4 regions of the Lysinibacillus sp. RC79 genome follow, and region 3 is predicted to be linked to each of the others. Evidence: riboswitches for the same ligand, from Rfam matches in the RefSeq annotation. Region 3 holds a riboswitch; each other region holds the start of a gene.
What was found. Region 3 has a riboswitch for S-adenosylmethionine ahead of ABH968_RS21275 (bifunctional homocysteine S-methyltransferase/methylenetetrahydrofolate reductase). Riboswitches for the same ligand answer to the same signal wherever they lie in the genome.

Region 1 (4,842 bases), on a different contig from region 3:
AACACGATGTTGGTCACGAAGGCGTTATCACAGGATGTGATGCTCTTAGCCTTCGTTCCACTATTGCTAATCCCCAAGGAGTCGCTCAGTCTCCACTCCAATCAACCAAGTCATTAGCATGTCACTCTAATTTATAGTAATAAAACAAAACTTCAGCCACAGTTTTTTTGCGAAAGCGAAGCGAAGCGACAGCAACAACAACGAAGCGGAGGAAGCGGCCTGATGCTAGCTCACAGGAAAGCGAGTAACATGGAATGGAAATCACCCTCAATTAAAGCTCCAAAACATTCTCAAAGATTTCCTGGACCATTTTGTCTTTCAACACAAAAAAGGGAACGACTGAAATCGTTCCCTTTGCTTAATGAATTATTTTAATGGACCGCCAAGTTTAGTGATAGCTTCAGAAACATTTGAGAATTTCTTGAAGTTTTCGGTGAATAAACCAGCAAGTTCAGAAGCTTTTTTATCATAAGCAGCTTTGTCTGCCCATGCATCACGAGGATTAAGCACTTCTGTTGGTACACCTTCAATAGAAGTTGGAATGTTTAAACCGAATACTGAATCTTGAATTGTTTCAACATTAGCTAATTTGCCATCAATTGCAGCACGTACCATTGCACGAGTGTAAGAAAGCTTCATACGGCTACCAGTACCATATTCGCCACCAGTCCAACCAGTGTTCACTAAGAATACTTGTGCACCGTGCTCGTCAATTTTTTGACCTAACATTTCAGCATAAACTGTTGCTGGAAGTGGAAGGAATGGAGAACCGAAGCAAGTTGAGAATACTGGTTCTGGCTCTGTTACACCACGTTCTGTACCAGCAAGTTTAGATGTGAAACCGCTTAGGAAGTGGTACATTGCTTGCTCTTTTGTTAATTTACTGATTGGAGGTAATACACCAAATGCATCAGCTGTTAAGAAGATGATTGTTTTTGGGTGACCTGCAACAGATGGATCAACAATATTTTCAATGTATTGAATTGGATAAGCTACACGTGTATTTTCTGTTAATGAACCATCATCATAGTTACAAACTCGAGTTTCTGGATCAACAGCTACGTTTTCTAGAACAGAACCGAAGCGGATTGCGTTGTAGATTTCTGGTTCTTTTTCAGCAGAAAGGTTAATTGTTTTTGCATAGCAACCGCCCTCAATGTTGAATACACCATTATCAGACCAACCGTGTTCATCGTCACCGATAAGCTTACGGTCAGGGTCAGCTGATAAAGTAGTTTTACCAGTACCAGATAAACCGAAGAATAATGCAACATCACCAGTTTCACCAACGTTTGCTGAGCAGTGCATTGAAAGGATGCCTTGTTGTGGTAATAAGTAGTTCATAATACCGAAAATAGATTTTTTGATTTCACCAGCGTATTCAGTACCACCGATTAGGATAATTTTCTTTTCAAGTGATACTATGATGAAAGTTTCAGAGGCTGTGCCATCAACAGCAGGGTCTGCTTTAAAGTTAGGAGCTGAGATAACAGTGAAGTCAGCAACATGAGAAGCTAATTCTTCTGCAGTTGGACGGATAAATAATTGATGAGCGAAAAGATTGTGCCAAGCATATTCATTGATTACTTGGATGCTTAATTGCGAATCTTTGTCAGCACCAGCAAAGCCTTTGAATACGAATAATTCGTCACGTTCTTTTAAATATTTTACTACTTTTACATATAAGTTATCGAACACTTCAGAAGAAATTGGTCGGTTAACTTTGCCCCAGTCAATTTTATCTTTTGTGCTATCTTCTTCTACCGTATATTTATCTTTAGGTGAACGACCAGTGTATTTGCCAGTTTCTGCACGAACTGCGCCATCTACTGTTAACATAGCTTCACCACGAGAAGTAGCCTTTTCAGCTAATTGTGGTACTGAAAGTTGAACATTAATGTTACCGCCGCTTAATAATTCCTTCAGTTCGTTTGCAATTTCTACTGAATTCATCGATTAAATACCATCCTTTTTTATAGTATTCCCTAGAGTTTGAGGGAGATTTTCTTAATTTCAAAAATAGTATAACACAATTGCTTAAATAATCTATACTAATTCAGAAATTATTTTTCAGATTTTATTACTTTTCAAGAAAACGACAAAAAGTAAATTGATTCGTTTTGATAATGCTTTTTACCCTATTTATAATAAGTGATCACACAATCACTTTCGACACAGCAAAATTGCGTTTGGAAGCTCTTGGCTAACATGAGGTTCGCACAGGATGTGAAGTCTTAGCTGGTTTTTTATCTGTTGGACTTGTCGTCAACTGAAAAGAGGCTACAATCATATTCATCCACCACATGTTCTGTAGCTACAAAATGTGCTGTAAAGGGGTCACACATATGTTAACACATGATGTGAGGTGGAGAATAGGGATTATTTTGTTTCAAATTACAGCATAATCCAAATTATAAATCCCATACTTTCTTTAAAAGAATACATTAAAAATATTTGACAACGTTCGACCTTTTACGTATTATGAGATATTGAACGGATACTCTTATCCCGAGCTGGTGGAGGGTCAGGCCCTGTGAAACCCGGCAACCTGCATGAACTATTTCACGACATGCGCTGGTGCCAACCTGATGCAAGGGGAAACCCCTTGAACGATAAGAGTGAAAGGTTATGAAGTCATTATTCCTTTCCTCATGTTAAGTAAACGTGAGAAAAGGATTTTTTTATTGTTAAAAACGAATATAAAGGTAAGTATATAGTCCTTTCCTTATTAAAATGACGGATCTTTCGAAACCCTCGTGTTAAGAGCAACAGCTGTTTTATTGTGCGAAAGCGTAGTGCAAACGTAGCGACAGCAACAACGGCTTAAGAGTTCAATCCTTAGGGGGTGGACTTGACATGGGTAATGAGTACCGTATTAATTCGCAAATACTATTTGTAAAAGTAATAGGAGGAAACCAAATGACAAAACGTCGACTGTTTACATCAGAGAGTGTAACAGAAGGACATCCAGACAAAATTTGTGATCAAATTTCGGATGCCATTTTAGATGCTATTTTAGCAGAAGATCCAAACGCACGTGTAGCGTGTGAAACAACAGTAACAACAGGCTTAGTTTTAGTAGCAGGAGAAATTACTACTTCTACTTATGTAGATATTAAAGGTATCGTTCGTGATACTGTAGCAGAAATCGGTTATACACGTGGGAAATATGGCTTTGATGCTGAAAACCTAGCAGTACTTGTTGCTATTGGTGAGCAATCACCTGATATTGCTCAAGGTGTTGACCAAGCATTAGAGGCGCGTGAAGGCTCTATGACAGATGCTGACATTGAAGCAATTGGTGCAGGTGACCAAGGCTTAATGTTCGGTTATGCATGTAACGAAACGCCAGAGCTTATGCCATTACCAATCAGTTTAGCGCATAAATTGGCTCGTCGTTTAACGGAAGTACGTAAATCTGGTGAACTAGCATATTTACGTCCAGACGGAAAAACGCAAGTAACGATTGAATATGATGAAAACAATGTACCAGTGCGCGTGGATACGATTGTAATTTCAACACAGCATGACGAAGAAGCTACACTTGAGCAAATTCAAGCAGACTTAAAAGAATTCGTTATTGCTCCAGTTGTTCCAAGTGAATTACTAGATGCCAATACTAAATATTTCATCAACCCAACTGGCCGATTCGTAATTGGTGGTCCAAAAGGGGATGCTGGTCTAACTGGACGTAAAATCATCGTTGATACATACGGTGGCTATGCACGTCATGGTGGAGGTGCTTTCTCTGGTAAGGACGCAACTAAGGTAGACCGTTCAGCGGCATATGCAGCACGCTACGTGGCAAAAAATATCGTAGCAGCTGGTTTAGCAGAACGAGCTGAAGTACAACTAGCTTATGCGATTGGTGTTGCTCAACCTGTATCTATTGCTGTTGATACATTTGGGACAGGAAAAGTTACGGAAAGTGAAATTGTAAAATGGGTACGCGAGCTATTTGATCTACGCCCAGCAGGGATTATTAAAATGCTTAACCTTCGTCGCCCTATTTATAAGCAAACTGCAGCATATGGTCACTTCGGTCGTACAGACTTAAATGTACCTTGGGAACAAACAGACAAAGCTGACGCATTAAAAGAAAAAGCAGGCTTATAAGCTATTCAGCTAAAGTAATAAAGTAGCTGGAAAAATATTTTAAAATACTATTACAGAAAGGGGCTCAACATTCTAATAGCCCCTTTCGCTGTTTTTGTCGAAAAAGAGAAGCTCCTAATCATAATTATGTGTGGCTCGGTTGTTCAAGCAAACGTGGAGCTGTTGAAATAGCTATTTATTTTCTGTTTGAAGAGATTTATAGTATTGTCCTTTTTCTACATATTCACGTATGATGCGTTCCATATCTTCTTTATCTTCATCATTTAATTCTCTTACAACCTTTGCAGGACGCCCTAATGCTAAGCTATTTGGAGGAATGACTTTGCCAGGAGGTACAAGACTACCCGCCCCAATGAATGCACCCTCTCCAATCTCCGCTCCGTCTAATACTATAGAGCCCATACCTATTAAGGCTTTTTTACGAATCGTACAGCTATGTAAAGTTACTTGATGTCCGACTGTTACTTCATCTTCAATAATGAGCGAATATTTAGGGCTTTGATGTAAGCAACAGAGGTCTTGAATACTAACTCGTTTTCCGATAATTGTTGGTGATACATCCCCTCGAATAACTGTGTTAAACCAAATTGTTGTTTCAGCACCTATTGTAACGTCACCAGTAACGGTTGCATAATCGGCAATAAAAACAGATGGATCGATATTGGGTGTTTTACCTTTAAATGGATAGATCATAAGGATCGCCTCTTTTCTTTCTATGATGTAATA
Region 2 (4,842 bases), on a different contig from region 3:
CGCAACGGTTATGATGGTATACTACAGAAAATGAGGGGGACACGAAAATGTAGTGTCCTAAAATGATAGTAGAGGAGCCTATAAATGACGATTCAATTTATTCAATATCCGAAATGTACTACTTGCAAAAAAGCTCAAAAATGGCTAAATGACAATGGGGTTTCATACGAAGAGGTACACATTGTCGAACAACCGCCTACAAAGGACGAATTATCAAACTTATGGCAAGCTAGTGGACAACCGTTAAAGAAATTTTTTAATACTTCTGGTATGAAATATCGAGAGCTTGGCTTGAAGGATAAACTTGCAGAAATGACTGAAGAGGAGCAGCTTGAACTGCTTGCGTCAGATGGTATGTTGATTAAACGTCCGATTGTAACCGATGGAAAAAAAGTTACTTTAGGGTTTAAAGAATCAGATTTTGAGCAAGCTTGGAAATAACGCTTTTAATCTTGTTTTTATGGAAGAAGTATGGCACACTGAAAATGAATATATTACATATTTATGGAGGGGTTTTTTGCATGAGCACACCTAAAGACTTACGTTACTCTGAAGAGCACGAATGGGTAAAAGTAGAAGATGGTAAAGTACGTATCGGTATTTCTCATTTCGCACAATCTGAACTTGGAGATATCGTTTTCGTTGAGCTTCCACAAGTTGGCGACGAAATCAAAACTGATGATCCATTCGGTAGCGTAGAATCTGTAAAAACAGTTTCTGAATTATACGCACCAATCTCAGGTACAGTAGTTGAAGTAAATGCAGATTTAGAAGATAGCCCAGAATTCGTTAATGAATCACCATATGAAAAAGCATGGATGGTCGTTGTAGAGCCTGCTGATGCATCAGAAGTTGAAAAGCTTATGACAGCTGAGCAATACGAAGAAATGATTGCTGAATAAGACAAGCCTGTATTAGAAAAACGTCGGAAACTACCGACGTTTTTTATTATCTTCATTCATCCTGCTCCTATAGTAAGTGAGGTGAATGTAAGTATATTCCTTTATCAATAGGTGTCTAACTGTATCAACGATAAAGTTTATTGATATAATGGATTATAAGGGATATGTCTAAATGGGGGTGGCGTGATGGTCGAGGGAAAATGCTTAATTGTCGAAGGTCGATCGGATAAGCTTCAAATTGAACCTATTTTAAATGAAGATGTTAAAATACTTTGTACGAATGGTACAATTGGTGTGCATCAATTAGAAGAGCTACTTGATCCATACGAGGGTTGTGAGCTTTATACGTTTTTTGATGCAGATACATCGGGTGATAAACTACGAGCATTAATGGACAGACATTATCCAGAGGCTGAGCATTTACGTACGATGCCAACATATAAGGAAGTTGAGACAACTCCGAGGAAAGTGTTAGCGGCGATATTGCTTCGTGCACATTTCTCAATCCATAATGAATATATTTTGTAAGGTTGCGTGAAAAATGATGGAAGAATGGTCAAAAGAGCAGTGGGACGCGGTTGTCCTGTCAGGTGAAAAGGCTGCCTTTTATTTATATACGCCTATGTGTGGAACGTGTGCAGTTGCATCGAAAATGATGATGGTTATTGAGCAATTGCTGCCACAGCTACAGGTTGGTAAAGCGAATATTAATTTTATAGAGCAAATAGCTTTTGATCATAAAATCGAAAGTGTACCATGTTTACTCGTATGTGAAGGCGGAAAAGTGACAGAAAAGGTTTATGCCTTCCAATCCGTACCATATTTATACGAATTATTAAAAAATTAATTGACTGAACTTTACTCGCGTGGTAAAGTAACAAATATATTAAAAAAACAATTAAATATATCGAACTCTTATAAAGAGCGGCGGAGGGAAGTGCCCTATGAAGCCCGGCAACCATCACAATCGTGAAAAGGTGCCAAATCACCCAAAGATTTATCTTTGAAAGATGAGAGAACGGTTTAGCGTATATTACGTGACCCCTTCTACTTGTCTATAAGTGAAGGGGTTTTTTATATGAGAAAAGGAGAATTCGCTATGATTCAGCTTCAAAATATTACGAAGAAATACAAAACCGCGAATGGCGAATTAACTGCAGTCAAAGACGTCAACCTTTCTATCAATAAAGGTGAAATTTTTGGCATTATCGGCTATAGTGGCGCTGGTAAAAGTACAATGATTCGCTTGTTAAACGGTTTAGAAAAGCCTACATCTGGTACGGTGACGGTTAACAATCAAGCATTTTCATCCATAAAGGGGCAAAAGCTCAGAGATGCTAGACAAAAGGTTAGTATGATTTTCCAGCATTTCAATTTACTTTGGTCTAGAACTGTTGAAGAAAACATCGCTTTCCCCCTAGAAATCGCAGGTGTTCCAAAGGCAAAACGTGAAGCACATGTGAAAGAATTAATAACTTTAGTTGGCTTAGAAGGGCGCGCTAAAGCATATCCATCACAACTTTCAGGGGGACAAAAGCAACGTGTAGGTATCGCTCGTGCGCTTGCTAATAATCCAGAGGTATTGTTATGTGATGAGGCAACATCCGCACTCGATCCGGAGACAACAGATGCTATCCTTGATCTCCTTGTCGATATTAACGAACGATTAGGTCTAACGATTGTGTTAATCACACATGAAATGCACGTTATTCGCAAAATTTGTCATCGTGTAGCGGTTATGGAAGCTGGAGAAATTGTAGAACGTGGTGAAGTATTACAAGTATTCCAAGCTCCACAAGCTGCCATTACGAAAAAATTCGTTTCTCAAATTACAGATACGAAGGAAACACAAGAAACTGTGGCACAAATTAAAGCAAATTACCCTAATGGACAACTTGTTAAGCTAATCTTTGTAGGAGAAAAAACAGAGCAGCCTGTCATTTCACATCTTGTGAAACAGTTTGATGTAGAAGTAAGTATTGTACATGGTAATATTTCGCAAACGAAAAATGGAGCGTACGGTACACTTGTTGTACAAATTGTTGGCTCAGAGGAAAATGTTGCTGCTGCACTGAGCTACTTAAATACAGTCGAAGTACAAACGGAGGTGATTACAAATGCTAACTAGTCTTTTTCCGAATGTCGACTGGGAAAAAATGTGGGACGCTACGTATGAAACGTTGTACATGACAACAATTTCTACGGTCATCACATTTATACTTGGATTAGTAATTGGAATCTTATTGTTTTTATCAAGTCCCAACCAACTATGGGCCAATAAAATTGTGAACTTTTTAACAGGATCAATCGTTAACATTTTCCGTTCGATTCCATTTATCGTTTTGATTATTTTATTAATTCCATTTACGAAATTTTTACTTGGCACAATTCGTGGCGCAGATGCGGCTTTACCAGCACTAATTATTGGAGCTGCACCATTCTATGCACGAATGGTATTAATTGCTTTACGTGAAATTGATAAAGGTGTTATTGAAGCAGCTCGTTCAATGGGTGCCAAAACGTCAACGATTATTTGGAAAGTATTAATTCCAGAATCGTTACCAGCGCTTATTTCTGGTCTTACTGTAACAGCTGTAGCACTTGTCGGTTATACTGCGATGGCAGGTATTATCGGTGCAGGTGGTCTAGGAAACTTAGCATTCTTAGATGGTTTCCAACGTAATCGCCAAGATGTAACTTTAATGGCGACTATATTAATCTTAATAGTAGTATTTATTATTCAATGGATTGGCGACATGATTACGATCAAAACAGATAAACGCTAAAGAGGGGCTAATAAAAATTGTAGTGACAAAAAGAGTATCTCGCTACGAACATCTAAGAGGTTATCTCGGTTTTATACCGCTAACATATTTAAATAAGTAAAAAGGGAGAGTAATAAAATGAAGAAGTTATTAGCAGGATTATTTTTATCAGTATTAGTACTAGCTTTAGCCGCTTGTGGTGCTGGTAAAAAAGAAGATACAAGCTCAAACTCATCATCTGGTGATAGTAAAGAAAACGTAACGTTAACAGTAGGTGCTTCGAATACACCTCATGCGGTTATTCTGGAAAAAGCAAAACCAATTTTAGCTAAAGAAGGTATCGATCTTAAAATTGAAACATATCAAGACTATGTATTACCAAACCAAGATTTAGAATCTGGCGAACTTGATGCAAACTACTTCCAACACATCCCTTATTTAGAGAAGGAAATTAAAGAAAAGGGTTATGATTTTGTAAACGCTGGTGGTATTCACATTGAGCCAATCGGTATCTACTCTAAAAAATATAAATCTCTTGAGGATTTACCAAAGGGTGCAACAATTTTACTTTCTAACTCTGTTGCAGACCACGGGCGTATGCTTTCATTATTAGAAGCTAAGGGCTTAATTAAACTTAAGGATGGAGTAGATAAAACATCTGCTGAACTTAAAGATATTGAAGATAATCCAAAAAACTTCAAATTCGATGCAAATACAGCTCCTGAAATGCTTGTACAAATGTATGAAAATAATGAAGGTGATGCAGTTCTTATCAATTCTAACTACGCAATCGACAACGGACTAAATCCAATGGAAGATTCTATTTCTCTTGAAGATAAAGAATCTCCGTATGTAAACATTATCGCTGTACGTGCTGGTGATGAAACAAAATCAGAAATTAAAAAATTAATAGAAGTATTAAAATCTAAAGAAATCCAAGACTTCATTATTGAAGAATGGAAAGGCTCAGTTGTACCAGTTAAATAATTCAAAAAGGGTATGTAAGTGTCAAAGCTTACATACCCTTTTATTTTGTCATCAAAAGAAAAATATAAATAATTTGTATCGATAAACAAAGGTTGATTTACACTCCGAGTTGGTAGTTTCCGCGGGCTTGGCTTTAACTTCTTTCAGCAGGTGTCCAAACACCTGTTATGGTAAAACGTCGACTTAAA
Region 3 (4,842 bases):
GTCAATTACAAGAGGTACTTTTACTTTTTTTACAACTTCCTGCATAAAGCCACGAATATCCGCTAGTTCATCGCGGTCAGGATTTGCTAAACAAATATCAATAACATGTGCTCCATTTTTCACCTGGGCACGTGCTATTTCCGCTGCTTCCTCAAACTTCCCATCAATAATTAAATTTTTAAACTTACGAGAGCCGATGACATTTGTCCGTTCTCCAATAAATAATGGACGCATAGAATCGTCATATACTAATGGCTCTATGCCTGATACTACATGACCATGTGTTGCATCTGGTAATTGGCGAGGCTTTTCGTACTTTAGCACCTCTCGAATAGCAGCAATATGTGCTGGCGTTGTACCACAGCATCCCCCAACTATATTCAGCCAACCCTTTTCTGCAAAGCCTTTTAGCTTCTGTGACAGCGATTCAGGTGACTCATGATAGCAGCCTTCCTCGTCAGGTAAACCTGCATTCGGATAACAGCTAATATAGCCTGTTGAAAGCTCTGCTAGTGAACGAATATGATCAGTCATAAACTCTGGTCCAGTCGCACAGTTTAAGCCCACTGACAATGGTTTAATATGCTCGATAGAAATGTAAAAAGCATCAATTGTTTGACCAGCCAGTGTCGTTCCCATCGGTTCAATTGTTCCCGATATCATCACAGGTAGCTCTTTTCCCGTTGCTTCAAAGGCACGAGATACCCCCAATGTTCCTGCCTTAACGTTCAACATATCCTGACTAGTTTCTAGCAACAGAACGTCCGCCCCGGCTTCGATTAATGCCTTTGCCTGAACATAGAAGTTTTCCTCTAACTCATCAAATGTAATACCACCTGTAACCGACAAGGTTTTTGTAGTTGGTCCCATAGCCCCCGCTACAAAACGTGGCCAATCGGATGTTGAAAACTCATCCACTACTTTGCGTGCAATTTCTACAGCGCGTTTATTAATCTCTTCAGCTTTCGCACCAAGATCATATTCATTTAATACAAGTGGAGTACTTCCAAATGTATTTGTACAAATAATATCTGCTCCAGCCTCTAAATATTTTCCATGAATTTTTTCAAGCACATCTGGTCTAGTTAGCACGAGATTTTCATTACAGCCATCATATTCCTCGCCGCCAAAATCCTCTGCTGATAAATTTTCATTTTGTAGCATTGTACCCATTGCGCCATCAAGAATTAAAATTCGTTTCTCTAGTTGCTCTTCAATCAAGTGCTTAGCCATTTATACTTACCCCTTTTTTCTGTTCATCCAATTGCTCAATAAATTTCATTAATTCTAGTGTCATATCGTAGCGTAAAAATGGTGTGATGAGGTAAATACCATTGAAATATTCCGTTGCTACTTCTACTAATTCCTTGGCAATTGCAATTCCTTCTAGTGTTGCGCGTTCCTTTTCTTCGCCACAAGCCTTCATACGTGCTAACGCATCATCAGATAGTTTGATGCCTGGCACTTCATGGTGTAAGAACTCCGCACTTTTATAGCTCGTTACTGGCATAATGCCTATATAAATTGGTGTTTCTAAATGCTTTGTCGCCTCGTAAATTTCCACGATTTTTTCCTTTGAATAAACAGGCTGTGAAATAAAATAATCTGCCCCATATTCAATTTTCTTTTCTAATCGAGAGACAGCGCGATCGAGCACACGTACGTTAGGATTAAATGCAGCTGCTACAGAGAAATTCGCCTTTTTACGAAGTGGTTTCCCTGAGAACGATACACCTTCATTTAACTGTTTTATTAATTGAATGAGCTCCATTGAAGAGACGTCATAAACGCTAGTGGCCCCTGGGAAATCACCTACCTTTGTCGGATCTCCAGTAACTGCTAAAATATCATGAATCCCTAGTGCATTTAATCCCATCAAATGTGATTGAAGACCAATTAAATTACGATCTCGGCATGTTATATGTGTCAACGGGCGTACCCCGTGTGTTTCTTTCAGTAAGGCACCCATTGCGACATTACTAATCCTCGGAGAAGCAAGTGAATTATCTGCCATCATGACTACATCTGCACCAGCCGCATATATTTTTTTTGCACCTTCAATAAAGCCTTCGATTTCTAAATGTCTTGGTGTATCTAACTCCACTATCACTGAGCGTTCACGTTTTACTTTTACATGTAATGGCTCATAATTTGCTGGCTCTGCCTCACGGACAACCTCTACTTTTTCTGGCTTTGCATACTTTTCCTCGACCGGGGATAGCTCCTCTAAGTACTTTTTCGCTGCGGCAATATGCTTTGGTGTCGTACCACAGCAGCCACCAATTAAACGTACCCCTTGATCACGAAGCTCTACAGCTGCTCGACCAAAATAATCTGCCTCCGACTCATAAACGACACGCCCATCCTCCAAATCAAGGAGAGAGGCGTTCGGATATGCTGACATAAATGCCTCCTTAGGAAGCTCTACTCCTTCGAATGCTTGTATAGTATGGTGAGGGCCTAAGCGACAGTTAACACCTACGATATCAGCACCTAGCGCTTCAAGTTTATGTAAGGCGTTATTTAAGCTCATTCCATTTTGCAAAATTCCGGGTTCGTGCATAGAAACTTGAGCAATAATCGGTAATTTCGTTTTAGCTCGTAGCATTGTTAAAGTCGCTGTTAGCTCTTCAAAATCATAATATGTTTCAAGTAAAAGGCCATCTGGATTTCCTGCAAGTAAAACAGTTGCCTGCTCTTCAACCGTTGCTAAAATTTCCTCTAACGTTGCATCACTTTTACGAATACCACGGATTCCCCCAATAGTACCTAAGACAAATTGTCCACCATCTGCCGCTGCTCGTTTTGCAATCGTTATAGCTGCTTCATTAAACTGCTGCACACAAGATTCTAATCCATAACGGGCTAATTTTATGGCATTAGCTCCGTAAGTGTTCGTTTGAATAATATCGGCACCAGCTGCTATATATTCTCTATGAATCTTTTCAATTAATTCAGGTCTCTGTACATTCATTTCCTCATGGCAGTACTCCAAGCCATAGCCGTATAAAACCGTACCAATTGCGCCATCTGCTGTAAGAACATGCGTTTTTAACCTTTCAAGCAATCCCATAAAACTAGCCTCTCTTCCCTTATCTATCAATTATGCCTCGGCATAATTGCGTCTGGAATCGGCTTTGTGCTTGCACAAAGAACTCCTTTCCGATTTCCGTGACATCCGCCGGAGGCTTTAACTTCTTTCGGCGGTTGTTTGGACACCCGCTGAAAGAAGTTAAAATAAAAAAGCCTTCTTTTATAAAAAAAGAAGGCTTTTACGTCGTTTCGTAATTGTTTTTCCTTCTCATCTTCGACACAACGGTCTTCTGGATTTAGCACCTGACAATAAGTTGGTTGCTGAAGCTTCATAGGGCCAGTCCCTCAGCTTCTCTTGATAAGAATTTAGTATGAATTTTTTAAATAATTAAAAGAATCATATCCTTTACGAATGATTGAGTCAAGACTATTTCACAGAACAAAGGATAATTTTTACGAAAAATATTATATTTTGATTTATTTTAAACAATTACGATAGTTTTCCAGCAAGTTCCTCACCAATTTTTTTACCATTTTGAATACATGCACCTATGCCTACTCCAAAATAAGAGCATCCCGCTATAGTTAAATTTGGATAGTTTTTCTCAAGCTCTTGTACAAGACCTTGCAACGCTTCACGATGTGCCAAGTCATACTTTGGCATCTGGTCGATCCATTTTGTCACGTCAACAATAGTTGGCGTTTCCTCAATCCCCAAGCTTTTTCTTACATCCTCTAGGGCAACAGTTGCTAACTCTTCATCTGTCATCACACGTAATCTCTCATACTCAGGGTTAATGCTCTTATAAAAAAGTCGTACAAGTAATTTTCCTTCTGCTGAGGTGTGTTTCCACTTGCGACTTGTCCACGTTGCTGCATTACAAATAACACCCGAATTATGTGACACAATATAGCCTGTTCCATCTGCTGGTAATCTATTATCGGGTACATCAAATCCTAAGTAAATTGTAATGGCGGATGCAGTATTGAATTGTTCAAAATATCTGTTCAAAGATGCATCCTGTAATAAGCTTTGTACTGATTCATTTGGCAGTGCCATTACAACATGATTTGCTTCCATCATTTTACCGTTTGCTAAAGTAACAGAATATTGATTCTCCTGCTTTTTAACACTAATAGTGGCAACTCCTTTTATAATTTCTACATCCGTTAATGTTTCTTCAAGTCGATCTATTAGTGATGATAAACCATTTTTAAATGAAATAAATTTTTTATTGGCAGCTTTCACGAATTGTTCTCTGTTTGCATCGAAACCTTTAATAATACTACCGTAATCGTTTTTGTAATCGATTAAATACGGTAAAGTGGAAGCAATTGAAAGTTGATTTAGATCTCCAGAATATACACCTGCAAGTACGGGTGCTATTTGGTTTTGAACAAGCTCCTCACCTAAATAATACGTTAAAAATTCCCCAATTGAACTTTCCTTTGTAAACTCTTCATTTGGCATTGTTAAATCCTTTAATGCTTCTTTTTTGCCTTCCTCTGATACAAGTGTGCTTTCCTCAAGTGATTGTAAGCTCATAGGAATACCGAACGTTGAGTCTGCGGGGATGGCATGTAGCTCATTATTTGTGTAAATATACGAAATACCTGTTTCGTTGTACACAAGATTTTGTTCGAAATTTAGTTCCTCTACTAACTCCATGACACCTTTATGACGCGCTACAATAGAATCTGCTCCAGTTTCCATGATGAATCCCTGTTCATATGCAGAGTGAAGCTTGCCACCAAGGTACGTATTTTTTTCAACAAGTACAAGTTTTACATCTAAGTTTTTCTCCTGAA
Region 4 (4,842 bases), on a different contig from region 3:
ATAGTGTTCTTGAAGATTATCACACCTTAGAAATATTTGTCAACTAACTCACTGTTATTTTTTACGTTTTTCAGGAAATAATTAACGCTTTAGAGCAGCGAATTGCTAAAAGTAAAAATCTAGGACAAAAAGTAAAAACTAAAATTTAGAATTTAAAACTACAACTTTTTGTATTGACTTTCACGTCACGTAAACCTTTATGGTTAATTTGTATGAACCTAAAGGAGGAAATAGACATGAATGAATTTTATCAAATGCCCTTATTCGTAAAGCTAAAAGTAAGAGATATTGAAAAGTCAAAGGAATGGTATGCAAACGTAATCAATTATGCCTCGGCATAATTGCGTCCGGAATCGGCTTTGTGCAACAAAGAACTCCTTTCCGATTCTGTGACATCCGCCGGAGGCTTTAACTTCTTTCAGTGGGTGTTTGGACACCCGCTGAAAGAAGTTAAATTTCAATTCAGTATTTGATTTTCCAGATGCTAACGGAACAACTTCAATGACACACTTAAGAGGCGCAAAGTACCAAGACATAATGTTATTGAAGGATGAAGAAGTCAACACTTTTGACTCAGTCATTATTAATTTATTCTCTAGTGATATTCATAGTATTTATCAAGCCGCACTGGAAAATAAAACGAATATTATTCAACAACCGACAGTTCAACCATGGAATGCAAAAGAATTATCTTTAGAAGATCCAGATGGATATGTTTTTACAATAACGGAAAGTCTTGATGCCAATAAAGATTTTGCTACTGTCATTGACAATGTTAAAGGTCAATTATAGTAATAATAAATTATGACATGATTGCGACAGCAGAAACAAGTTCATCTGTTACACTACTTGTGTGAAGCAGAGGCTGTATGTATACACGTGCGATGGCAGAGTGGCTAAAAGAATCAAGTTCCATTTACGATGAAGGAAATAAAATCGGTAAGAAGTGTCCTTGATTCCTACAAATAGACAATACGATTGGCTGTGTTAACTAATTAACCTTCACTACTACTCCAACATTCACTATTATGGTTTGCCGCAGTTAAACGAAATAATAGAAACTATCTTTATTTTCAAGAAGAGCGAAAGTCAACAATCTTCTATTTTTCAATTAAAACATGTTATTGAAACATCGCTGGAGGACCCTATCGAACAAAGCTAGTTCGATAGGGTCCAAATCAATTTATCGGAACAAATTCAAGGTTTATCGGAACAAATTTTCGATTTATCGGAACAATTTCAAGGTTTATCGCCCTAATTTTTAAATTTATCGCCTAACTTTAGTTTATCACCCAACTTTTTTTATTTATCGCCTAACTTTTTTAATTTATCACCCAACTTTTTAAATTTATTACCTAACTTTTTTAATTTATCACCCAACTTTAATTTAACACCTAACTATTATCTAAAATGGGCATCTCATGATACACTTTTTAATATAGACATTTTAGTAAGGAGTCTTTACGTTGAAATCATTTTTAGCTGTTGGAATTGGCGGATTTTTGGGTGCCATCTGTCGATATAGCCTCGGTCTAGCACTTTCAAATAACGGTGGTTTTCCATTTGCGACACTTTGCATAAACTTAATTGGCTGCTTTTGTTTAGCATGGCTATTTACAACGTTTACAAAACGTACGCCTATTATTTTAGGAATTGGTACTGGCTTTTTTGGTGCCTTTACAACCTTTTCGACATTTTCTTTAGAAACGCTATTACTTTTACAGGATAGTAAATGGCTACAAGCCGGTCTTTATATTTTAGTGAGTGTATTTGGCGGTTTAGCTTGTGCATGGCTAGGATTTAAACTAGCAAAGGGGCGCATCGTATGATAATTATTGGTATCGGTGGATTTTTGGGTGCACTAACGAGATTTTATCTAGGAAAATTGATTGTCCATACATACCCATGGGCAACGTTTTTGATCAATATAACGGGTTCTTTTGCGCTTGGCTTTCTATTTGCATCACATCCAAGTGATTGGATTTGGCATTTTATAGGGATTGGTTTTTTAGGGGCCTATACGACTTTTTCAACATTTGGTTTTGAATGTTTACAGCTCTTGGAGCAGAAAAAATGGAGACAAGCGATTGTTTATATATGCACTACAGTTTTATTCGGTTTACTTTTCGCTGCACTTGGCTTTTTCCTTGTGTAGCAGTATTTTTGAGAAACTAGAGGTGATTTTGTGACACAGCCATCAATCGAACAATTACAAGCGCTTGAAGTTGAAATTGAACAAACACTATATACTTTAATCGACCTAGAACTAGAAGAAAACTTTCCAGAAATGAATACTCGCTTTGCACTCTTACTTGCAAAGGTACAGGCTGCACAGTTAATTGATTATAAACTAGACGTCCTCGTTGATCCTCAAGCATTTGCAACAGAAACATGTATTCTACTTCAAAGTTTAATAGAGGCAAAGGCTAGACCACATAAAAGACAACGACTTCTAACACATCGTATGATTTTAAAAATATGGCTGCGTAAAAATCAACGCTTTATGACGGAATTTTTACCACAAATGTTTTAGGCGCCTCTCGATGTCTCAAGGGCGCCTCCTTTTAAAGTTGTAATTGTTACAACACTTCTTTTATTTTCCCTTCAATTGTTACATCAAATTTCCATAGCAGTACAAAAAATCGCAGTTTCCTATCCTCTGATCCCTGTTATTTGTTCAAATTTCCTCCATAAATATTTCAGAATGTAACTTTGGAGTAAAGTTTGAATAAAAATATGTTGCAAATATTGATTTTTTATTTTAATATTTATTATTGTGAAAAAAAATAATATATTTGCTTCTTATCAAGAGAGATGGAGGGACTGGCCCGATGAAATCTCGGCAGCGGAACTTATGATTTAAGTTACTGTGCCAAATCCAGCAGGCAAAGGCTTGATAGATAAGAGGAGTGTTTTATAGATATAAGGCCTCTTCTTGTTGGTACAAGAAGAGGCCTTTTTTTCGTAAAAAAGAATGGACAAAAGACGTGTCCAATTTTATTTTTTGGAGGTAGACATGAAGAAAGGGAATCCATGGGCGCTGATCCCATTTGTTGTTTTTTTGATCTTATTTATTGGTTCAGGGGTTATTACAGGTGATTTTTACGCATTTCCAGTCATTGTAGCCATTTCCATTTCAGGTGCTGTGGCTCTGGCGATGAATCGAAAAGAATCGTTTTCGCAAAAGGTTGATATTTTTTGTAAAGGCGCAGGAAATTTAAATGTCATGCTGATGGTTGTTATTTTTCTCTTGGCTGGTGCCTTTTCAGAGGTAGCAAAAGGCATGGGGGCAGTGGATTCCACTGTTAACTTTGCTTTATCGGTCGTTCCACCAAACTTGCTTGTCGTAGGCCTGTTCATCATTGCCTGCTTTATCTCCCTGTCTATGGGTACATCGGTGGGAACGATTGTTGCACTGGCGCCAATTGGAGTTGGGATAAGCGGGCATATCGACCTTTCCATGGCTTTAGTAATGGCAGCGATTGTTGGCGGTTCGATGTTTGGCGATAATTTATCTTTTATTTCAGATACAACAATTACTGCCGTTCGTTCACAAGGCGCACAAATGAAGGATAAATTTAAGGTGAATTTTTGGATTGTGTTGCCAGCAGCTATTGTAACGAGCATCATTTTAGGGGTTATCACAATGGGTGAAACGGGACAAGTCGAGCATTTAAGCTATAGTTGGATAAAAATTGTTCCCTATGTTTTGGTTATTATTTTTGCGTTAGCTGGAATGAATGTTTTCCTTGTTCTAGCATTTGGGATTGTTCTTGCCGGGGCTGTTGGCTTAGCGGATGGCAGCTATCATTTAATGAGCCTTTTGCAAAAGATTGGCGAAGGAATGTCAGGCATGTATGAAATGGCATTTCTTGCGATATTAATAGCTGGCATGGTGGAGATTATAAAGTTTAACGGAGGAATTGACTTTCTGCTTTACCTTGCGACACGAAGAATTAAATCGAAAAAAGGTGCTGAATTTGGCATTGCTGGCCTAGTGGGCTTAACTAATTTATCTACGGCCAATAATACGATTGCTATTTTAATTGCTGGTCCGCTTGCAAAAAATATTGCTGAACAGTATGAGATTGAGCCGAGAAAGTCCGCAAGTATATTAGATATTTTCTCCTGTACGATCCAAGGCATTCTGCCATACGGAGCCCAATTCCTCGCAGCCGCAAGCGTAGCCGGAATTTCGCCAGTGAGCATGCTACAATACTCGTTCTATCCAATCCTTATAGGAATTTGCGGAATTATCGCTATCCTCATCGGATACCCGGCAAAAAAGACAGCCTGAACTTCATCACTTTAAAGTGACGGATGAATCTTTAGAATGATTTCAAATTAAAATAATCCAATCGTTTTGAAAAAAGATTAATCAAAACGATTGGATTTTTTATTTGAGGCAAGTCTGCAAGCTCGCTTTAATTAAAATAAGTTGGCACCTGTTAAAATTACCGTACTTTTTGAGGATTGAACTACTCACTTAAAAGTTCAATTGTCATGTTTTCCTACTCCATTCATGGCATCATCATATGGTGTATAGGTCATAGTAGGTACTTTCTTTTTCACAAAAACGCGATAAATTGCACGAACCAAAATGCTTGAAAAAATCAGACTTACAATAAGCGCAACGCTATTCCCAATATTCATTCCATCTTATCCTTTCTCACCGAGTAGTTAGTTATGGTTTTCCTATTTTGTAGGTGTACTACCAATTAATGTAGGCAACTGTACTATTATATTGTCATCAAACATTTGACATGCTCAGATTGTAAAAATAATTATCCCAAAACACACTTTAATTATATGATATTTCGACAATAAGTCAGTTTTTCCTGT

Region 1: another riboswitch for S-adenosylmethionine. It lies ahead of metK (methionine adenosyltransferase); the one in region 3 lies ahead of ABH968_RS21275 (bifunctional homocysteine S-methyltransferase/methylenetetrahydrofolate reductase).
Region 2: another riboswitch for S-adenosylmethionine. It lies ahead of ABH968_RS02810 (methionine ABC transporter ATP-binding protein); the one in region 3 lies ahead of ABH968_RS21275 (bifunctional homocysteine S-methyltransferase/methylenetetrahydrofolate reductase).
Region 4: another riboswitch for S-adenosylmethionine. It lies ahead of ABH968_RS16825 (Na+/H+ antiporter NhaC family protein); the one in region 3 lies ahead of ABH968_RS21275 (bifunctional homocysteine S-methyltransferase/methylenetetrahydrofolate reductase).

Annotation. Positions count from the first base shown of each region.
Region 1 is NZ_JBGCCD010000014.1:39,481-44,322, forward strand. It holds gene pckA (phosphoenolpyruvate carboxykinase (ATP)) at 367-1,953, opposite strand; SAM riboswitch class I at 2,501-2,619, shown strand; gene metK (methionine adenosyltransferase) at 2,920-4,116, shown strand; gene ABH968_RS14705 (gamma carbonic anhydrase) at 4,288-4,809, opposite strand.
Region 2 is NZ_JBGCCD010000002.1:114,684-119,525, reverse strand. It holds gene ABH968_RS02830 (arsenate reductase family protein) at 85-441, shown strand; gene gcvH (glycine cleavage system protein GcvH) at 522-902, shown strand; gene ABH968_RS02820 (toprim domain-containing protein) at 1,089-1,430, shown strand; gene ABH968_RS02815 (thioredoxin family protein) at 1,447-1,749, shown strand; SAM riboswitch class I at 1,815-1,919, shown strand; gene ABH968_RS02810 (methionine ABC transporter ATP-binding protein) at 2,002-3,030, shown strand; gene ABH968_RS02805 (methionine ABC transporter permease) at 3,020-3,688, shown strand; gene ABH968_RS02800 (MetQ/NlpA family ABC transporter substrate-binding protein) at 3,806-4,654, shown strand.
Region 3 is NZ_JBGCCD010000029.1:31,689-36,530, reverse strand. It holds gene metH (methionine synthase) at 1-1,233, opposite strand, end outside; gene ABH968_RS21275 (bifunctional homocysteine S-methyltransferase/methylenetetrahydrofolate reductase) at 1,226-3,073, opposite strand; SAM riboswitch class I at 3,299-3,398, opposite strand; gene ABH968_RS21270 (protoporphyrinogen oxidase) at 3,524-4,842, opposite strand, start outside.
Region 4 is NZ_JBGCCD010000018.1:38,793-43,634, forward strand. It holds gene ABH968_RS16805 (VOC family protein) at 502-792, shown strand; gene crcB (fluoride efflux transporter CrcB) at 1,467-1,829, shown strand; gene crcB (fluoride efflux transporter CrcB) at 1,826-2,155, shown strand; gene ABH968_RS16820 (hypothetical protein) at 2,186-2,533, shown strand; SAM riboswitch class I at 2,800-2,907, shown strand; gene ABH968_RS16825 (Na+/H+ antiporter NhaC family protein) at 3,017-4,297, shown strand; gene ABH968_RS16830 (DUF3951 domain-containing protein) at 4,495-4,653, opposite strand.